Regions from separate parts of the Chryseobacterium vaccae genome, predicted to be linked through region 3. Evidence: riboswitches for the same ligand, from Rfam matches in the RefSeq annotation. Region 3 holds a riboswitch; each other region holds the start of a gene.
The links. A riboswitch is a leader RNA that binds a small molecule or an ion and turns the genes downstream of it on or off. The one in region 3 is predicted to bind cobalamin.
Positions count from the first base shown of each region.

Region 1 (4,653 bases), 840 kb from region 3:
ATTGAAAACAAGAGTTCGGTCTCTATTTTATCTAAAATGAATAATTCTCCTGATAATCTGACATATCAATAATATTCCGAGATAAACCAATATAAAGGCCCACTTTATTCAATAGGAGCGGGCTTTAGCCCGCTCCCAAAAAAACAAAAAATCCTTCGGCTTTAGCCAAAACCTAAAACCAATGATTCCCTAGTTTCTCCCTTGCCACATACTCCGCACTCGCTTCCTTTGCAGCCCCCACCATGGCAATCAGAGCCTTTTCCGTTTCATCCCAGTGTCTTGTTTTCAGACCACAGTCAGGGTTTACCCAAAGCTGCTGTGCCGGAATTACGGCTTGTGCCTTATTCAACAATTCTACCATTTCTTCTTTGGACGGAACTCTTGGAGAATGAATATCATAAACTCCTGGACCGATCTCATTCGGATATTTGAAATCAGCAAAGGCATGCAGCAGTTCCATCTGGCTTCTGGAACATTCTATGGTGATTACATCGGCATCCATATCCGCAATATTCTGGATAATGTCATTAAATTCAGAATAGCACATATGCGTATGAATCTGAGTAGCATCTTCCACGCCGCTGGCAGAAATTCTAAAGGCTTCTACTGCCCATTTCAGGTAACTTTGCCAGTCGGATTTCCTCAACGGAAGACCTTCACGAATGGCGGGTTCATCAATTTGGATAACCCTGATGCCTGCTTTCTCCAGATCGGTTACCTCATCACGGATAGCCAGAGCAATTTGTTTGCAGGTAAGAGAACGGGGCTGATCATCCCGTACAAAAGACCATTGAAGGATGGTTACAGGACCTGTCAGCATTCCTTTTACCCATTTCGTAGTTAATGATTGGGCATATTGTGACCAATAAACGGTCATAGGATGAAGTCGGTGGACATCTCCATAAATAACAGGCGGTTTTACACACCGGCTTCCGTAGCTTTGTACCCAACCGTTTTGAGTGAAGGCAAATCCGGAAAGCTGTTCTCCGAAATATTCCACCATATCATTCCGCTCAAATTCTCCGTGAACGAGTACATCAATTCCTGTCTTTTCCTGCCAGCGGATTGTTCTTTCCGTTTCTTTTTTCAGTAGTTCATCGTAATGTCCGGCAGTGAGTTCCCCTTTTTTGAATTTCGCTCTCCAGCTTCTTACTTCTTTGGTCTGAGGAAACGAGCCAATGGTTGTTGTTGGGAACAATGGAAGTTGAAGGACTTTCTGTTGGACTTCTTTTCTGATGTTGAACGGATTATTTCTCTGTGCATCTGCTTCAGTGGTTACGGAAATGCGGTCTTTAACTTCCTGATGATGAATAAGCGTTGATACTTTACGGTTTTCCAGTGCTTTCCTGTTTTCAGCTAATACCTGCAAAGTATGATAATCCGGATTTTCTGAAGCTAGCTTTTTCAAAACAGCGATTTCTCCAATCTTTTGTTTGGCAAAAGCCATCCATTGTTTAATTTCAGGAGACAAAACTTCTTCATTAGTTTCCGAGTCAAGATCGAAAGGAACATGGAGGAGCGAACAGGAAGGCGCAATAAAGACCCGTTCTGATCCGATTTCACTGACCGCTTTTTTAATCCAGTGAAGCGATCTTTCAAAATCGTTTTTCCAGATATTTCTTCCGTCCACAACTCCAAGAGAAAGGCTTAATGTGGTAGGAATTGCCTGTAAAACGTCATCCAACTGCTCAGGACAGCGCACTAAATCAATATGCAAAACATCTGTCGGAAGGGAAGAAGCCAGAGAAAGATTGTCTTTTAATCCTTCAAAATAAGAGGCAATGATCAGTTTAAGATCCGGAAACTGTTTTCTGATTTCACCATAAATATAGTGATACGTTTCTTTTGCTTTTTCATTTAAATCCAAACCGAGGAACGGTTCATCAAACTGAATGTATTCTGCACCGTGGTGTTCTAGCTCTTTTAAAATTTCAATATAAACAGGCAAAAGATTTTGAGCCAGATCCAATTTGTCGAAATCTTCTTCTTTTTCTTTACCCAAAAGCAGGTAAGTAACCAATCCGATAATGACAGGTTTCGCATTAATCCCGGATTGTTTGGCACGGATAAATTCTTTGATGATTTTATCGGAAAATAATCTGAAATTCTGGTTTTTCCTGAATTCAGGAACGATATAATGATAATTGGTGTCAAACCATTTGGTCATTTCCATGGCAGTGATGTCCAGACCGTTTTTCTGATAGCCTCTGGCCATAGCAAAGTAAAGATCAAGCTCTGAGTAAGATTCTTCAGAAGCAATAGCCTGATAACGTTCCGGAATGGCTCCAACGGTAAGCGTCATATCCAATATCTGATCATAATACGAAAAATCATTACACGGAATAAGATCGATGCCTGCTTCCTGCTGGATTGTCCAGTTGGCTTGGCTGATGGTTTCCCCGGTTTCCAGCAATTGTTGCAATGATGTTTTACCTGCCCAATATTGTTCACAGGCTTTTTTGAGTTCTCTGTTGCTGCCAATACGCGGGCAGCCAAGTAGGTGTGTTTGCATTTTCTTTCAAACTTTTAAATTAAACAATGGTTTAAAAGCTCTTTTGAATGCTTCGCTATGCCGCCGCGGAAAGAAAATAAAGGAAACGCAGAGATACAAAAAGGACGTAATTTTCCTGTTAACGGTAGAATACGTTCAAAGTATCATCTGTATGACCCAAAGCTTCAGACCGCGGAAGCATTGTCAATCCGGAACAGGCAGGTCTCCTGGCTTGCAGCGGCATCTGTCATCCTTCCCGCTTTTGGCAGTGGATATGCTGGGACAGAAACCTTTGGTATGCTGCTTACAGTTGCGCGACAGCTCGTGATTTTCACACGATTCCCTATTAATCTACGCTACGTAAAACCTCTTCCGTTTTGATGAAGTATTATAAAGAACAAAATAGGGGATAAAGATATAGAATTAAGATAATTGATTGGCTGTATTTTGAAAATTTAGAATAATATTTTGAATTGATCTTATTATAAAGCTGAATATTCTGTATTTTTGAAAAAAATGACCGTAAAAAGAATATTATCCTGTGGAAAGACTTGATGAAAAGGATCTTCAGTTGCTGAGAATCCTGCAAAAGAATGCAAAACTGACCGTTAAAGAGCTGGCAAAAGAAATTAACCTGTCTCCGTCACCTGTTTTTGAACGGGTCAAAAGATTAGAACAGGAAGGTTATATCAAGCATTATGCAGCTGTTCTGGAAGCTGAAAAGCTGAACAGGGGTTTTACGGTTTTCTGCCAGATTAAGCTGAAAATTCATGACAGAGCTGTCGGAAATAAGTTTGTAAAAGACATCCTTAATATTGAAGAAGTAGCGGAATGTTACAATATCTCCGGCGATTTCGATTTCCTGCTGAAAGTTCAGGTAAGGGATATGAAACATTATCAGGATTTTGTCTTCAATACATTGGGATCGGTAGATTCTATCGGAAGCACACACAGTACTTTTGTAATGGCGGAGGTAAAAAATACCCATGGGGTTTCCATATAAATATTATAAAGGACAATATTATTTGCTCCTGACTTCCAGAATATTTTCTACAGGTTGCTCCGGATGTTCAAGATAAACTTTATTCATATCGACTTTTCGCAGCCAATCAGAAACTTTAAAACTCCGTAGCGGCAATTCTGTTGAATCTTTATTGATCTCAAAGCTCAGGCTTTTAATGGTATTTCCTCCACCGAAGGATTGTCCCCAGAACTTGTTTTTATCATAGCTGATAAGACGGTTGTCCAGATTTTTACCTTCTGTATCATAAACTTCCGGACGGGTATAGGTTTTATCAAAAGTCCATTGGGTAATATACCCGATTCCGTTAGAGTCAACTGTTAATTCATTTTTACTGAGTTTTGAAAGCACAAGATTGATTTCTCCGGAATATCCTTTGGGAACAATAATTTTTAAGGTTGGGGAATATAGTTTATAACATGAAACTATTAAAACAGGAATTGATGTTAAAAAAACAATTGATATAAATTTAGTTTTGCGGAATATAAGGCTCAATATAAAGGACAGAAACAAAATCAGCCCTATAACCATAACCAGTATAACGACAGAAACAAATATTCCCGAAAACAAACCCCCTCCCGGCATATCTTTCAGCTGGTATAAAAAATAGAGCAGTAAGAAGGCTGATAAAACAGGAGAAATTCTCTTTACAGTGTTCATACAGGTTTCGTTTTTAACAAATTTAAGCCAAATGTTCAGAAAGAACAATCGTTAAGGGTACTTAAAATCTTCAGTATAATTAGGATGGATTTTCGAATTAAGATCTGCTTATTAAAAATCTTTAATTTTTTCCTTAATGAATCTTAACACTTAAAGGCTCTTAATGTTTCAAAGAAAATTTAAGTCGTTTTTTATGATTTAAAAAGACTCATACAGATGTTTATTAATCTTAAAATAAATGAGCTGTCTTTTAAAGTCAATAATCGTATTGAATTTCTTCAGGAATTTATTTCCGAAAAAGCCGGCCATTTTCTCTGTGGCATCAATACCTTCTTTAGAGCTTGAAAGAGTAACCGGAATATTATAAAGAAACTTTTGGGCAAATTTCAGGGAAGGGCAGAGTACAACGGGCATTTCATATACGGAACCGTCCGAGCCTTGAGCGGTTGCTTTTCCTATTGTTTTCATGATGTTTGCCAAA
Region 1 is NZ_VSWH01000001.1:951,009-955,661, reverse strand. It holds gene metE (5-methyltetrahydropteroyltriglutamate--homocysteine S-methyltransferase) at 173-2,512, opposite strand; cobalamin riboswitch at 2,692-2,877, opposite strand; gene FW768_RS04375 (Lrp/AsnC family transcriptional regulator) at 3,033-3,494, shown strand; gene FW768_RS04370 (hypothetical protein) at 3,513-4,172, opposite strand; gene FW768_RS04365 (retropepsin-like aspartic protease) at 4,371-4,653, opposite strand, start outside.
Region 1: it holds a riboswitch for cobalamin, as region 3 does, so the genes downstream of both, metE (5-methyltetrahydropteroyltriglutamate--homocysteine S-methyltransferase) here and FW768_RS08055 (T9SS type A sorting domain-containing protein) in region 3, are expected to answer to the same signal.

Region 2 (4,653 bases), 2.0 Mb from region 3:
TAGCTGCTCTGATGAGTTTTACAGCCTGTTCAGAGGAGGTGATACAGCCATTGGACAAAGACGAAGTTTATCCGTTGCAGTTTCCTTCTTATTTTCCTGATATGACTTTTGATAAGACTTCCAATCCGGTTACTAAAAATGGTGTTGAGCTAGGCCGGAAATTATTTTATGAAGGCAAACTTTCCCGGAATAATACCATTTCATGCGGGTTCTGCCATATTCAGGAAAATGCTTTTACCCACCACGGACATAATGTAAGCCATGGCGTAGACGACAGAATAGGAATCCGGAATGCACCACCCATCCAGAATATGATATTCCTGAAAAGGTATATGTGGGATGGAGTGATCCATAATCTGAATGAACAGCCCATTATTCCGATTACAGATGTGAATGAAATGGACAGCTCGATGCCGGAAGCCATTACAAAACTGAAAGAAGATCCGAAATATAAAAAACTTTTTGCTGCTGCCTACGGAGATGAAAATATTACAGGAGAACGGGTACTGAAAGCATTATCTCAGTTTATGGCAAGCCTGATCTCAGCAGAATCAAAATATGACAGTTTCAGACAGGGAAAAGTAAAGTTGACTACAGAAGAATCCCAGGGAATGACTCTCTTCCAGCAGAAATGTGCTTCCTGCCACAGCGGAGAACTATTTACAGATGAAAGTTTCAGAAATACGGGTATGTATTATAATTCGCAGTTTAAAGATCCTGGGCGTTACCGGGTAACCCTCGACCAGAACGACTGGATGAAATTCCGAGTGCCAAGTCTTAGAAATGTAGAATATACAGCACCTTATATGCATGACGGAAGGTTCTATACACTGGAAGCCGTTCTTAATTTTTATTCGGACGGAGTAGAAGACAATCCTAATCTGGATCCGGAGCTAAAACAGAACGGTCATATTGGAATAGCTATGAATAGTCAGGAAAAGCAGTTTATTGTTGCTTTTCTGAAAACGCTTTCCGATAAAAACTTTATTTCTAACCCCAAATTTTCTGAATAATGAACACGAAAACAATAATGGTAATGACAGGAATGGTTGTATCTGTTGGATTTCAGGCTAAAACTGTTAACGATAGCATGGAGGTTTCCAATAATGCTAATAGAATAATACTGCTTGATGACTGCGATGCCTGCGGTTGTGCGGCCGGAAATGGCTCTTCAGGTTTTGAATCGTTGCTGAATCCTCAGTTTATCGGGATTAAATATTTTGCCCAGCATTATAAGGCAAAAGAAAATTTGTTTGTGAAAGATCTTACACAGGATCAGTATTTCAATACGCTTCAGCTTTGGGGAAAAATTCCTCTGACAAAAAAACTGAGTGTTTATGCCAGTCTGCCATTCCATTTTCACGGAAAGAAAACAATGCAGGGAGACATCCGTATCAATGGAATAGGAGATCTGAACCTGATGGGAATTTATCAGATCGTTAATTCAAAGGAGAATGTCCATCAGCTTAATGGAGGTCTGGGAATAAAAGTTCCTTTAGGTAAATTTGACGAAAAAGGGATGTCCGGAGTTAATCCGAGTTTTCAGCTGGGAACAGGGAGCTGGGATTATCAGGCTGCATTGAATTATAAATTCCAGAGAAATAAGCTGGCAGTTCTGATTAATACGGATTATACCATCAAAACGGAAAATAAAAAGCATTATCAGTTCGGAAACCAATGGAATTATGCCGCAACAGGATTTTATCAGGTTGCAGGGAACGAGAAAACCATCTTATCTGCCAAGGCTGGATTTCAGGGTGAAGTATATGATACCAACCGACAGTACGGAGAAGCATTACCCCGCACGTCAGGAAGCGCTTTGTATGGGAAGCTGGGCTTTGAAGCATCTTATAAAAAGTTTAGTCTCGGGAGTGAGATTATGCTGCCTGCTTACACCAACCTGGCAGGAGGAGATATTGAGGCAAAATCCCGTTTCAGTATTTTTCTGAATATCGGGATTTGATGAACAGTTGATCGCTTGGGAAGAGGTGTTTTTAAGTGAAACCCTACAGATATTTTTTTATCTGTAGGGTTTATCTTTTGCTGGCAACAGGTTATTGTTAAATGTTTTTATCCCATTGAAAATCATTTTGTTATTTCATGTTTTGAATGTGTTAATAATTGTTTATCTTTGCCGGAATCTGGTGAGCCGTAAAAAGCGCTTAAAAGGGAATCCGGTGAAAATCCGGGACAGACCCGCTGCTGTAAGCTCCACACCAAAGTTTTTGAATAATATATCCACTGTTTTTTAATGGGAAGGATTTCAGAAACGGAGTAAGTCAGAAGACCTGCCAGATGATGAACGTTTGACGCTTTCGTGGAATAAAGCTTAGGACTACAATGATTCTGTGCAGTGAATGCTGTGCTTTGTCGTTGCTTTCTTATATCCATTAGCGTCATCATTATTCTAAATGAGCTAATGGTGACAAAACTTATTGCTTCTCTGATTCAAAAGGGAGCTATCACAATTTTTGTGGCAGCCTCTCATCTTGTATTCTCACAGTCTAAGGACAGCATCTGGGAGAAAACGATTCTTCCTATTCAGATTTATAAAAAAGATTTTAAAGAAATTCTTCCGGCACAGATTCTTTCGGGGGAACAACTGGAAAGACTTAACAGTCAGTCGGTGGCAGATGCCCTTCGGTATTTTTCCGGTGTTCAGATCAAAGATTACGGTGGAATGGGAGGTCTGAAAACGGTGAATATCCGGAGTATGGGAAGCCAGCATGTCGGCGTTTTTTATGATGGAATTCAACTCGGAAACGCACAGAACGGAGTGGTGGACCTCGGAAAATTTTCCCTTGATGATATAGAGTCAATTTCTTTATATAACGGCCAGAAAAGTGAAATTTTTCAGCCGGCAAAGGATTTCGGATCTTCGGGATCTATTTATCTACAACCTAAAATACCTGTATTTAAAGGAAATCAAAAAACGAACGTAACGTTTAGATTGAAATTAGGGTCTATCAGTCTCTTTAATCCTTCATTCCGTTTAGAACAGAAGATTTCAGATCGGGTTTCCGCAAGTTTCAGTTCAGAATTTGTTCAGAGCAAAGGATTGTACAAGTATAAATACGAAAAGAAAAATGCTGATGGTTCTGTTGCCAATGATACCATTGCCAGAAGATATGATTCTTACATCCGGGCCAAACGTTTTGAAACCGGTTTTAACGGAACCCTTAATGACGGAAGCTGGAGTGTACGGGGTTACGGATATATTTCAGACCGTGGAATTCCTACAGCTATTGTGAATAATGATTTCGGTCCCAAAGGGCAGCAGATGCTGGATGAAAACTATTTTATTCAGGCCAATTTCAGAAAAAAACTGTTCCCAAAATTTGAGACTCAGGTGAAAGCCAAATTTGCTTACGATTATTCCAGATTTCTGGATACAGTTAATGTATCAACAACAGCACTTCGTATCGATAATACCTATACTCAGAGGGAATTCTATCTTTCTTCATCTAATATCTATTCCATTACTAAAGACTGGGATGTAAGCGCAGGTTTTGATTTTCAGTACAATAATCTGGATGCCAGTCTCAGGGATTTTTCATTTCCTACCCGATATACTTCATTACTGGCCTTTGCTACAACCTATCAGTGGAGAAGGTTTAAATTTCTGGGAAGTGTACTCGGAACCTTTGTACATGAAAATGTAGAAAAAAATGCAAAATCTCCCGATAAAACGGAATGGACCCCTTCTGCATTTCTGAGCTATCAGCCCTTTGATTCAAAAGACTTTACCGTAAGGGCATTTTATAAAAGGATTTTCAGGATGCCTACTTTCAATGATCTTTATTACACCATGATCGGAAATGTCATGCTTAAACCTGAATTTACCAGACAGTATGATGTTGGTTTTACTTATCAGAAACTGTATGACCATGAGTTTTTTAAAGGAATTTATGTGAAGGCAGACGGATATTATAATGAAGTGGAAAATAAGATCATCGCAGTTCCTACTACCAATCTGTTCAGGTGGATGATGACGAATCTCGGAGAAGTAAGAATCCTGGGGGCGGATGTCAATATCCAGGCTGAATTCGATATCAATAAAGTGAAACTGAAACCTCTGCTAAGCTATACTTATCAAAGAGCCGGGGATTATACCGATAAAAAAGAAGACTATTACGGAGATCAGATTTCTTACGTACCATGGCATGCCCTAACTTTTACCATGATGGCAGATTATAAAGACTGGAGTTTCAATTACAGTTTTATGTATACCGGAGAACGTTACGATGCTCAGCTGAATAACATCCGGGCCAATTATCTGCAGCCGTGGTATACCCATGATCTTTCTGTTCAGAAAAAATTCAACTGGCATTCCCATCAGGTCAAAGCCGGTTTCGAAGTCAACAACGTCCTCAATCAATATTATGACGTGGTAAGGAATTATCCTATGCCCGGAAGAAATTTTAAACTCATTGTAAGTTTTACATTATGAAAAAACTAAACTTTTGCCTTCTGGCTTTTTCCATGCTCTGTTTGTTCTCATGCCGGACGGATGATTATGTTATCCCCTCGGAAAAAGAAGAGGTAGGTGCCGGAGAAGATACACCCATCAAAGGTTTTTATCTTCTGAACGAAGGAAACATGGGGAGTAACAAGTGTACCCTTGATTATTATGATTATGCCAGTGGAACGTAT
Region 2 is NZ_VSWH01000001.1:3,794,538-3,799,190, forward strand. It holds gene FW768_RS17250 (cytochrome-c peroxidase) at 12-1,013, shown strand; gene FW768_RS17255 (transporter) at 1,013-1,963, shown strand; cobalamin riboswitch at 2,126-2,310, shown strand; gene FW768_RS17260 (TonB-dependent receptor plug domain-containing protein) at 2,420-4,450, shown strand; gene FW768_RS17265 (YncE family protein) at 4,447-4,653, shown strand, end outside.
Region 2: it holds a riboswitch for cobalamin, as region 3 does, so the genes downstream of both, FW768_RS17260 (TonB-dependent receptor plug domain-containing protein) here and FW768_RS08055 (T9SS type A sorting domain-containing protein) in region 3, are expected to answer to the same signal.

Region 3 (4,653 bases):
AAGAAAAATAGTTGCAGGAAACTGGAAAATGAACAAAAATGTAATTGATGCACAACAGTTGATGATTCAATTACTGAGCTATAAAAACAACAATGCCACTAATTGTGAAATATGGATCGCTCCGCCTTCTTTATATCTGATGATGGCCAAAGATGTCTTTGAAAAGGATGAGATCGGAGTATTTTCCCAGGATATGAGTGCGCATGAAAGCGGAGCTTATACAGGAGAGGTTTCTGCAGATATGTTAGAGTCTATTGATGCCACCGGATCTTTAATCGGACATTCTGAGAGAAGACAATACCACGGTGAAACCGATGCACAGTGCAACAAAAAGGTAAAGCTAGCTCTTGATAAGGGTCTTATTCCTGTTTACTGTAACGGAGAAACATTGGAGCAGAGAAAAGCAGGCCAACACTTTGATGTGGTAAAAAGCCAGACTGAAGAAGCCCTTTTCACACTTTCTGCTGACGAGATCAAAAAAGTAGTCATTGCTTACGAGCCGGTTTGGGCAATCGGAACCGGGGAAACAGCTACTCCGGAACAGGCTCAGGAAATCCATGCACACATCAGAGGGATCATTGCAGCAAAATACGGTCAGGAAGTTGCTGATGAGGTTTCTATCCTTTACGGAGGTTCTGTAAAACCGGATAATGCTAAAGAAATTTTCTCACAGCCGGACATTGATGGTGGGCTGATTGGAGGAGCAGCTTTAAAATTAGAGGATTTCTCTAAGATTATTGAGGGTTTTAATTAATATTGAAAAATAGGTTTGGGTTAAAGCCAATGGTTTTTTTAATAGCGTGAAGAGGATAAAGCCCTTTTCTATTGAATTGATTTATGATTAACCAGATCAAATGGTGTAAAAACAGCAGATAATATCTGTGAAATTTGTGGGATCTGCGGGGAAATAATTATAATATCATTTCTATTGAACTACACCCAATATACAACAACAAAAACGGCGGAATCTTCGATTCCGCCGTTTTCTTTTAAAAAAATCTAATTATTGAATATCGACTATATACATCGTTCCTTTGTCTACTTTCCCGGTTTTAGGAAGAATTTTGGCTTTTGGGTTTCCGTTTCCGTCATCTAGGATTCCGAAATCATCATCATTGAAAACAGCAAGTTTATTATTTCCCAGATAAACAATCCCTTCAAACTTATCATGTTCATAGCCTAGTTTGGCAACCAAGTCTACGGCTAGTGTTTTGGTTACGGGCTTTATTCCTGCGATGGTAATTTCATTCCATGTGCTTTGTTCCAGCGTTTTGTTGTTGATCTTCATTCCATCTACAGCAGCAACATCAGATCCGTTTACATCAGAAGCATCTGAGAGACTGATCCTGTATACTTTCTTCACACCGCCCTGCGAACCAAAGTTTCCGTCTCTTTCGATGACAAGAAATTCCGTGTTACTGATCGCTGTTATGTCACAGACAGAATCCGAAGTTCCTCCGTCCTGTTTATATAAAAACTGTTTTGTTTTCCCTGTGGCAATATCGAAAGTTACAATTCTGGTTAAAGTGGTATTGGTAGCCAGGGCTTTTGTAGGAACATACATCGTTGATTGAATGGTTCCTACCAGTGTTTTCCCGTCCGGAGTAATACAAAGTCCTTCCATTCCTCTATTTGCTCTCCTTTTGGCTAAAACAGCTGGCAGTTTTCTCGGTCCCGTATTAACGCCTATTGGGCTTATCCTTTCCATTTCCACTCCTTCTGCACTGTAATGGACAATATGCGGTCCATATTCATCAGAAACCCAGAAAGTACCGTCCGCAGCAGCTACAATACTCTCACTGTCCAGACCGTAATTATCCGTTCCTAAAACATTTCCGTTTACATCGTAAGCGGTCTCGCCTGTACTTCCCATCCCCGCAGGATTTGGAAGCCCAGTGATCGGTTGACCGGAAGGATTTTTCAGTTTAATGTATTTAATGACCTCGATATTTCCATCAGCATTGATCTTAAAATGCATAATGGTTGGAGTGAAATCCGGAGCCGGAAATTTTTTCCCGTTCAGATAATCAGTATTGGGACCACGGTCTGTGATAAGATAGAACTCACCTTTTCTGCTTGGATGGGCTGCTGCACCCGAACCAAAACCTCCGTTAATCACATCTACCCCATTTATGGTAGCCAGTTTGGAAAAAGGAAATTCCTGAGGAAGTTTAGAATAATTAATATCCTGGCTGCTTACATTGTCATCATCTTTACATGATGCCATAGCAATAAGCGCCAAAGCAGAGATCAGCAGTTTTTTCATGTTTACTTTTATGGCAGCGAAAATAGACAACAATTGTAAACTGATCTTGAATACAAGAATAAATATACTTTAACAATAAAGCTCCTAAGGTTAATTTATTTTAAACAGAAAAAATATCAGAATAAAATCCAAACTCACCAATTCTTTATTAAATCTAAAAATCATCATCCCAAACATCCTTAAACTATCAAACAAAGTGTAAAAATTCAAAATAATTCACAAAACGACATCAAAAATGTACACCCTATATTTGTAACGGTTTAAGGCTGAACCATTGTTCATTAAAAGGGAACCAAGTGAGAAGAATATTCAATTCTTGGGCTGTACCCGCAACTGTAAGCTGTTTAAACAGGAGTACACTGTGCCACTGGATCAAAATCCGGGAAGGCGTATTTCTGATGCAAGCCAGGAGACCTGCCTTACCCCATATTCATCAGAGACAGAGTATTTGAAGTCATTCATTTCTTTTTTCTGAGGGAAAGTTTCGGGAATAAAACTTTTAATTTAATTATATCATGAAAAAAATCTACTTTTTTTTCCTGCTGCTTTGTATGCAGCTCCTGTCGGCCCAGTTTACCGAAAACGACATTAAATTCTGGGTAGGAACCGGTTCTAAAAAAGCCTATTTCATTGCTGACTTCAATGATGATGACAATCCTTCCTCCTATGCCTGGGGATACCGTTTTGACTCGGATGATCTTACCATGGAAGACCTCATCGGAGCTATTGCAGCTGCAGAACCTAAAATAGAAGTGGAGATTCCGTCCGGATTCCTTTACAGCCTGAATTATAACCATCACGTACCAAGTCCGGATGATTACTGGTCTACATGGTCAGGGCCTTCTGCTGAAAATATGACACTTAATAACGGCGTGAACGGAGATCCGCTCGTCAACGGTAAATGGTACGGGGCCTCTTTTGGATATGGGTTTACCGATAATACACCTCCACTCTCCCATCCATCCCCTCCTGTTGCCGCTTACAATTCTGCCTGGTATACTACCTCACAGATCACCAACTGGATCGGAACAGGAAGCAATTCAAGCCTTGTGATTATTGATTTTGGTACCAACAATTCAAATGGTTCTGCCCATTCTTTTGTTTTCGGAATCAAATATAACGGAAGCATTACTGCTAAACAGGCTCTTCAACAAATTCAGGCTCACGCTTCCTATTTCAATTTCACTTCAAATGGAGGGCAGATCGCCTCTTTATCTTTAAACAATCATTCAGGAATACCTTCAGGAACAAATACCTGGAAGCTTTTCAAAGGAAAAGATCTTTCAGCATGGAGAAGCCAGACTTCTTTGTCACCAACTCAACTGAGCAATAACGAATGGCTAGGTTTAAGCTTTGGACAAAGATTACCGTTTACCCCTACCGAAGCATCACAGGAAGTTTTAGGTGTTTCTGATGCTCAGAAGAAGGCATTCAGAATTTATCCGAATCCGGCAAGTGATTTTATTCAGATAGAAACAGCAGATGATATAAAAGAAATCAATATTTATTCGGTTTCCGGACAGAAAGTTCTTACTTCGAAAGCTTCAAAAATTGATATTCAGTCTATGCAATCCGGTGTTTATTTGATGGAGATTAAAACTTCAAAAAATACTACGGTTCATAAGCTTATCAAAAAATAACGTGAGTGCGCTTAACAAAAACCTAACAGGTCTCGGAGACCTGTTAGGTTTAGAAAACAGCACAAAACATCAAAATTCAACGATATAAAACAAAAAAACGCACCGGATGGGTGCGTTTTCATTTATCCTTTAAGGGAAAATTATTTTTTCTCTGTAGATCTCTGTAAAACCTCATCTACCATTCCGTAGCCTTTAGCTTCTTCAGAAGTCATCCAGTAATCTCTGTCAGAAGATTTCTCTACCCATTCGTAAGTTTGTCCTGAGTGGTGACCGATAATTTCATAAAGCTCCTGCTTTAATTTCAACATTTCTCTAAGGTTGATTTCCATATCAGAAGCTACTCCCTGTGCACCTCCTGAAGGCTGGTGAATCATTACTCTTGAGTGCTTAAGCGCAGAACGCTTACCTTTCTCTCCGGCAACCAGAAGAACAGCTCCCATAGAAGCAGCCATTCCGGTACAGATTGTTGCTACATCCGGCTTGATGATCTGCATGGTATCGTAGATTCCTAACCCTGCATAAACGCTTCCGCCCGGCGAGTTGATATAGATCTGAATATCTTTTGAAGGATCTGCACTTTCCAGGAATAAAAGCTGTGCTGTCACGATGTTGGCCACCTGGTCATCAATCCCTGTTCCCAGGAAAATAATTCTGTCCATCATCAGACGTGAAAAAACGTCCATCTGGGCAACGTTTAATCTTCTTTCTTCCATAATATATGGCGTAAGATTGGTTGGACCATACATT
Region 3 is NZ_VSWH01000001.1:1,790,676-1,795,328, forward strand. It holds gene tpiA (triose-phosphate isomerase) at 1-754, shown strand, start outside; gene FW768_RS08050 (esterase-like activity of phytase family protein) at 1,004-2,266, opposite strand; cobalamin riboswitch at 2,513-2,702, shown strand; gene FW768_RS08055 (T9SS type A sorting domain-containing protein) at 2,782-3,906, shown strand; gene clpP (ATP-dependent Clp endopeptidase proteolytic subunit ClpP) at 4,047-4,653, opposite strand, start outside.

Region 4 (4,653 bases), 240 kb from region 3:
ACCGTCTGGTACACAGTATCGGTAAGATTATTGACTTTAACCCCTAAAGTATATTTTTTCAGGAAGGTTGCGGAAACTCCGGTATTTAGGATGAAATAAGGATCAAGCGATGTTGCTTTACTTTCATCCGTACTCGTGTAGGTAAGACCGTTGAAAAGCCCCTGAACATACACCTTAAGGAAATCATATTGATATTCCGCTGTTCCGTTAGCTTTGTGTAAAGGAACATACATCATCTGTTTCTGGGTTTCTTTATTCACCGATTTAGAATAGGTATATCCTGCATTCAGTCTTAGCCCGTGCTTGCCCCAGTTTTTATGGAATGAAGCCTGTGTTTCCAGACCATAAGATTCAACTTTGTAGGTATTGAAAGCTCCCCAGTATCCGTAAGGAGTCGGAAGCCAGTTGATATAATCCTTAATATCCATATAATAGGGACTCAAGGTAACTTTAAAATTACCAAAGAGGAACTCATGGTTCATATCGAGGTTGATGGAAGTTTCCGGTTTTAAATCACGGTTTCCGCCGGGCTGCCAGTAAAGATCATTAAATGATGGGAATCTGAAGTTTTTGGAAACACTTATCCCGGCATGATACCATTTCAAAGCATTCCATTTTCCTGAAAAGGAATACAGAAGCGGAGAAGAAATATCCTCAATGAAATTCTGCTTTACACCGGCTTCAAAACGGAGATCCTTTGTTGTAAAATACCTGATAATACCTGCTATAGATCCCACATTTCGACTGACCTTATCCAATCCCGATTCATAACCTTCCCCTTTATTGATCTGGAATTCCCCAATCGCATTGATATTGATCTTTGGAGTGATAAAATAATTGAAATCGTTCTTGAATATATAATTTTTTCCTTCGGCTCCGCTCGTTTTCGGACGGGTAATATCCCCGAAATACTGGAAATTATCCTCCGTATAAGAAGCCTTTAAACTATTGGAAAGATTCGTTGTATTAATATCCCAGGAGATAAGACTTCTTAAAGTCTGAGCGTTGTATTTGGTCTTATTTCCGTTAGGTTCAAAAATAGGGTAGTGCTGGGACGCATCGAAGATCTGGTTCTGCCATGAAATGGTCTGATGGTCCGCAATCTTATAGGAAGCCCCAATATTAAAGGCCGTATTGTAATATTTTCCGTTGAGATTATTATAGGGAGAACTTCCTGTTACAAATTCTGGAACCTTATAATCATTTTCACTGATCACATAGCTGCCCGATGCTTTGAAACTGAATTTTTCATTGCTGTAAGAAGCTTTGACAAAATTATTATAAGTCCCGAAAGAAGCAGCCTCCGAATATAAGGAAGCCCCAAATCCTCTGTTGAATTCCAGATTATTATTAAGATGGATACTGCCGCCAATGGCAGAACTTCCATACTGTACACTTCCTCCTCCTGCTTTCACTTCAAGCTGGTCATAGCCATAAAGCGGAATATTATTCACATCCCCTTGTCCTAAAAAAACAGAGTTGATGTTGATTCCGTTCCATACAAAAGCTGTGTGGCCGGCACTCGTTCCCCGAAAAGACGGTGAAGAAACAGCACCACGGCCATTCTCCTTCATATAAATCTGTGACTGGAACCGTAAAAGCTCAGAAAGACTAGTGGAATTCTTCTCAATATCTTTTGGAGTAATCGTATTGACGTGATGAAACAGTTTAACTTTGCTCATCTGGTTGTCAAATACATAAATGGTATCAATGGCCTTCTCCTGTCCTAAAAGAAAGCTGCCATATGACGAACAAAGCAGTAATAAAGATCTTTTTATATCCATACTAATTTCACTTTTCCTCCGAAAGCAATCTGTTTTTAGTTAGTATTCTGGCAGGTCTCCTGACTTTCGCGTTCTGCACCTTCCCGTATAAACAGTGGTTTGTTGCAGAAACTCTCATTGCGATTTACAGTTGCGGGGACAGTTTGGGTTTTTCACCCAATTCCCTATTATTTCCAATATGCTGGAAACCAAAATTTTTGCAAAGATAAGTTTTTAAATGTATTGGACAACAGGACAGAAAGATGAAACGATAAATGGGAAAACAGGCAGAATTCTATCAGATCCCATAGATTACGTAAATTTTTTGTTGGTTTGATATAATATCGTAATAAATTTAATTATTATCGTGTTTTAAGGTGTAAGAAAATCAAATATTTTCATCCGTTTTACAATCAAATATTTTAAGAGCTAACACAGCCGAAGGCTAATCCACCACTTCATCGAGTCAACGGAGTTGATTCCATCCTTAGCTCCCTAAAATCAAAAGGATCCAGAATAAGGCTTTGCGTGACAAAAAAATATCAAAAGAAGTAATACAAATTAGATTTCCCACAGATTGCACAGATTTTCCAGAAAAAGATCTGCGTCATCTGTGAGATTTGTGGGAACAATATGTATGAAGGTTTTGAAAAGCGATACTTTAAAAATCTGCAAAACCAGATGATCTACGAGCGTGAAATTTTCTCGGATTGATCAGGTTTTTCACCAAGAATTTAAATGAATTTCTATAGGTAAAGCTTTAAACTTTCATATGAAAGCGGTAAAATCTTTTGTGGTTAAAAAAGTTTTATTGCCACAGATACAGATACTTTATTAGTGAATTCGTGGCAAAAAACAACAGATCTTCCATCCAGATTTTGAAATTCTTATCAGCTTTTACAAAAACGATGAATCAAAATAAAACGGAAGCAAATCTTTAATCGCATGTACTTTAAAAACTTCCTCGTTCATACTTGAAAAATAAAGTTCTATATTTTCGTTCTGTTTGGTTTCAAATTCTATTAAACTCTGACGGCAGGCTCCACATGGTGGGATCGGAGGATTTTTCTCATGAAATTCCTTAGGTCCGCCCACTACAAAAATCTTTTCTATTTTAACATCCGGAAAATTGGCGGCTACCCAGAAAAGTGCTGTTCTTTCTGCACACAATCCTGATGGGAAGGCTGCATTTTCCTGGTTGTTACCCGAATAGATTTCTCCGTTTTCAAGAAGTACGGAACAGCCTACCAGAAACTGGGAGTAAGGTGCGTAGGCATTTTCGCGGGCCTGCTTGGCTCTTTCGAATAATTTTTTTTCAATATCGCTCAGTTCGCTGCTGTTTTTAAAATACTCGTAACTGATCTGTAGGTCTTTTTTCATATATTGTACGACTAAAAAAGGGGGGCTAAAATTAGTTCTTTTTAATCAGGTGGGCAATATTTTTTGCTCATTAGATCATTAACCTGAAATTCAAAAGATTAAAATGCTTTATACACCAATAAAATTCAGAAACGTTGAAGTAAAAAACCGTTGGGTGATGTCACCAATGTGCATGTATTCCTGTGAAAACGGACTGGCCAATGACTTTCATTTTGTACATTACGGAAGCAGGGCGCAGGGCGGAACAGGACTGCTCATGGTAGAAGCTACCGGAGTAGAGCCACAGGGAAGGATCACCAATAAATGTATAGGAATATGGAATGATGAACAGGTAGACCAGCTTAAAAAGATCGTTGATTTTGTTCATACCCATTCAGAAAGTAAAATAGGAATCCAGCTGGCCCATGCAGGAAGAAAAGGTTCAACATGGAATAATCAGCAGATTTCTCTTGAAGAAGGTTGGGAAACGCTGGCTCCGAGCCCGATTCCTTATCATCCTTCAGAAAGAATTCCTCATGTTCTGACTACTGATGAGGTTAAACAGCAGGTACAGAATTTTAAAGAGGCTGCCAAAAGAGCGGTAAAAGCAGGTTTTGATATCATAGAAATCCATGGAGCGCATGGATATCTGATCCATCAGTTTCTGTCACCGCTTTCCAATATAAGAACAGATGAATATGGCGGAAGTTTTGAAAACAGAATCCGGTTTTTAGTAGACATCGTAGACGCTGTGAATGAAGAACTGGGCGCAAATACGGCTCTTTTTGTCAGGATTTCCGGAACCGAATACGCAGAAAATGGCTGGAATATTGAAGACAGCGTTCAATTGGCTAAAGTGTTAAAAGAACATTCTGTTGATCTTGTTGATGTTTCCAGCGGAGGAAATATCCATGGAGCGAAAATCTCTGTTTTTAACGGGTATCAGGTTCCGTTTTCTTCCCAGGTAAGAAATGAAGCTGAAGTAAAAACTGGTGCTGTCGGATTAATTACCACACCGGATCAGGCTGAAGAAATTCTTCAGAAAGGAGAAGCAGACCTCATATTTGTAGCCAGGGAGATCTTGAGGAACCCTTACATCGCAGTACAGGGAGCTTTTGAAATGAAAGAAGAATGTTTTTTTCCGCATCAATATTCCAGAGCAAAAATTTCTTCCTGATAGGAGATGAAAAACCGATGGAAAACTTTTCAACAGAAGCTCGGTATATATTAAAATCAGCAGATCAGCGAGAGATTTTTTACGCTCGCTGATTGGGCAGATTACGCAGATTTTTTTAATTACTATGGAAATGATATGAACATAGAAGACTTTATGCTGACCTGTCCCATCAAAAAATATCTGGGGTTTGAATGTTTGGGCTGTGGGGCCCAGAGAGCAGCCGCATTGGTATTTCAGGGAGAATTTTCTGAAGCTTTTCACACCTATCCAGCAATATATACTTTGCTGATGTTCTTTTTTACGCTAGGTCTGAGTTTTATTGACCGGAAAAGAAAATACGGTACCACCTTAATG
Region 4 is NZ_VSWH01000001.1:2,030,697-2,035,349, reverse strand. It holds gene FW768_RS09190 (TonB-dependent receptor plug domain-containing protein) at 1-1,784, opposite strand, end outside; cobalamin riboswitch at 1,817-1,992, opposite strand; gene cdd (cytidine deaminase) at 2,661-3,143, opposite strand; gene namA (NADPH dehydrogenase NamA) at 3,247-4,299, shown strand; gene FW768_RS09175 (DUF2752 domain-containing protein) at 4,435-4,653, shown strand, end outside.
Region 4: it holds a riboswitch for cobalamin, as region 3 does, so the genes downstream of both, FW768_RS09190 (TonB-dependent receptor plug domain-containing protein) here and FW768_RS08055 (T9SS type A sorting domain-containing protein) in region 3, are expected to answer to the same signal.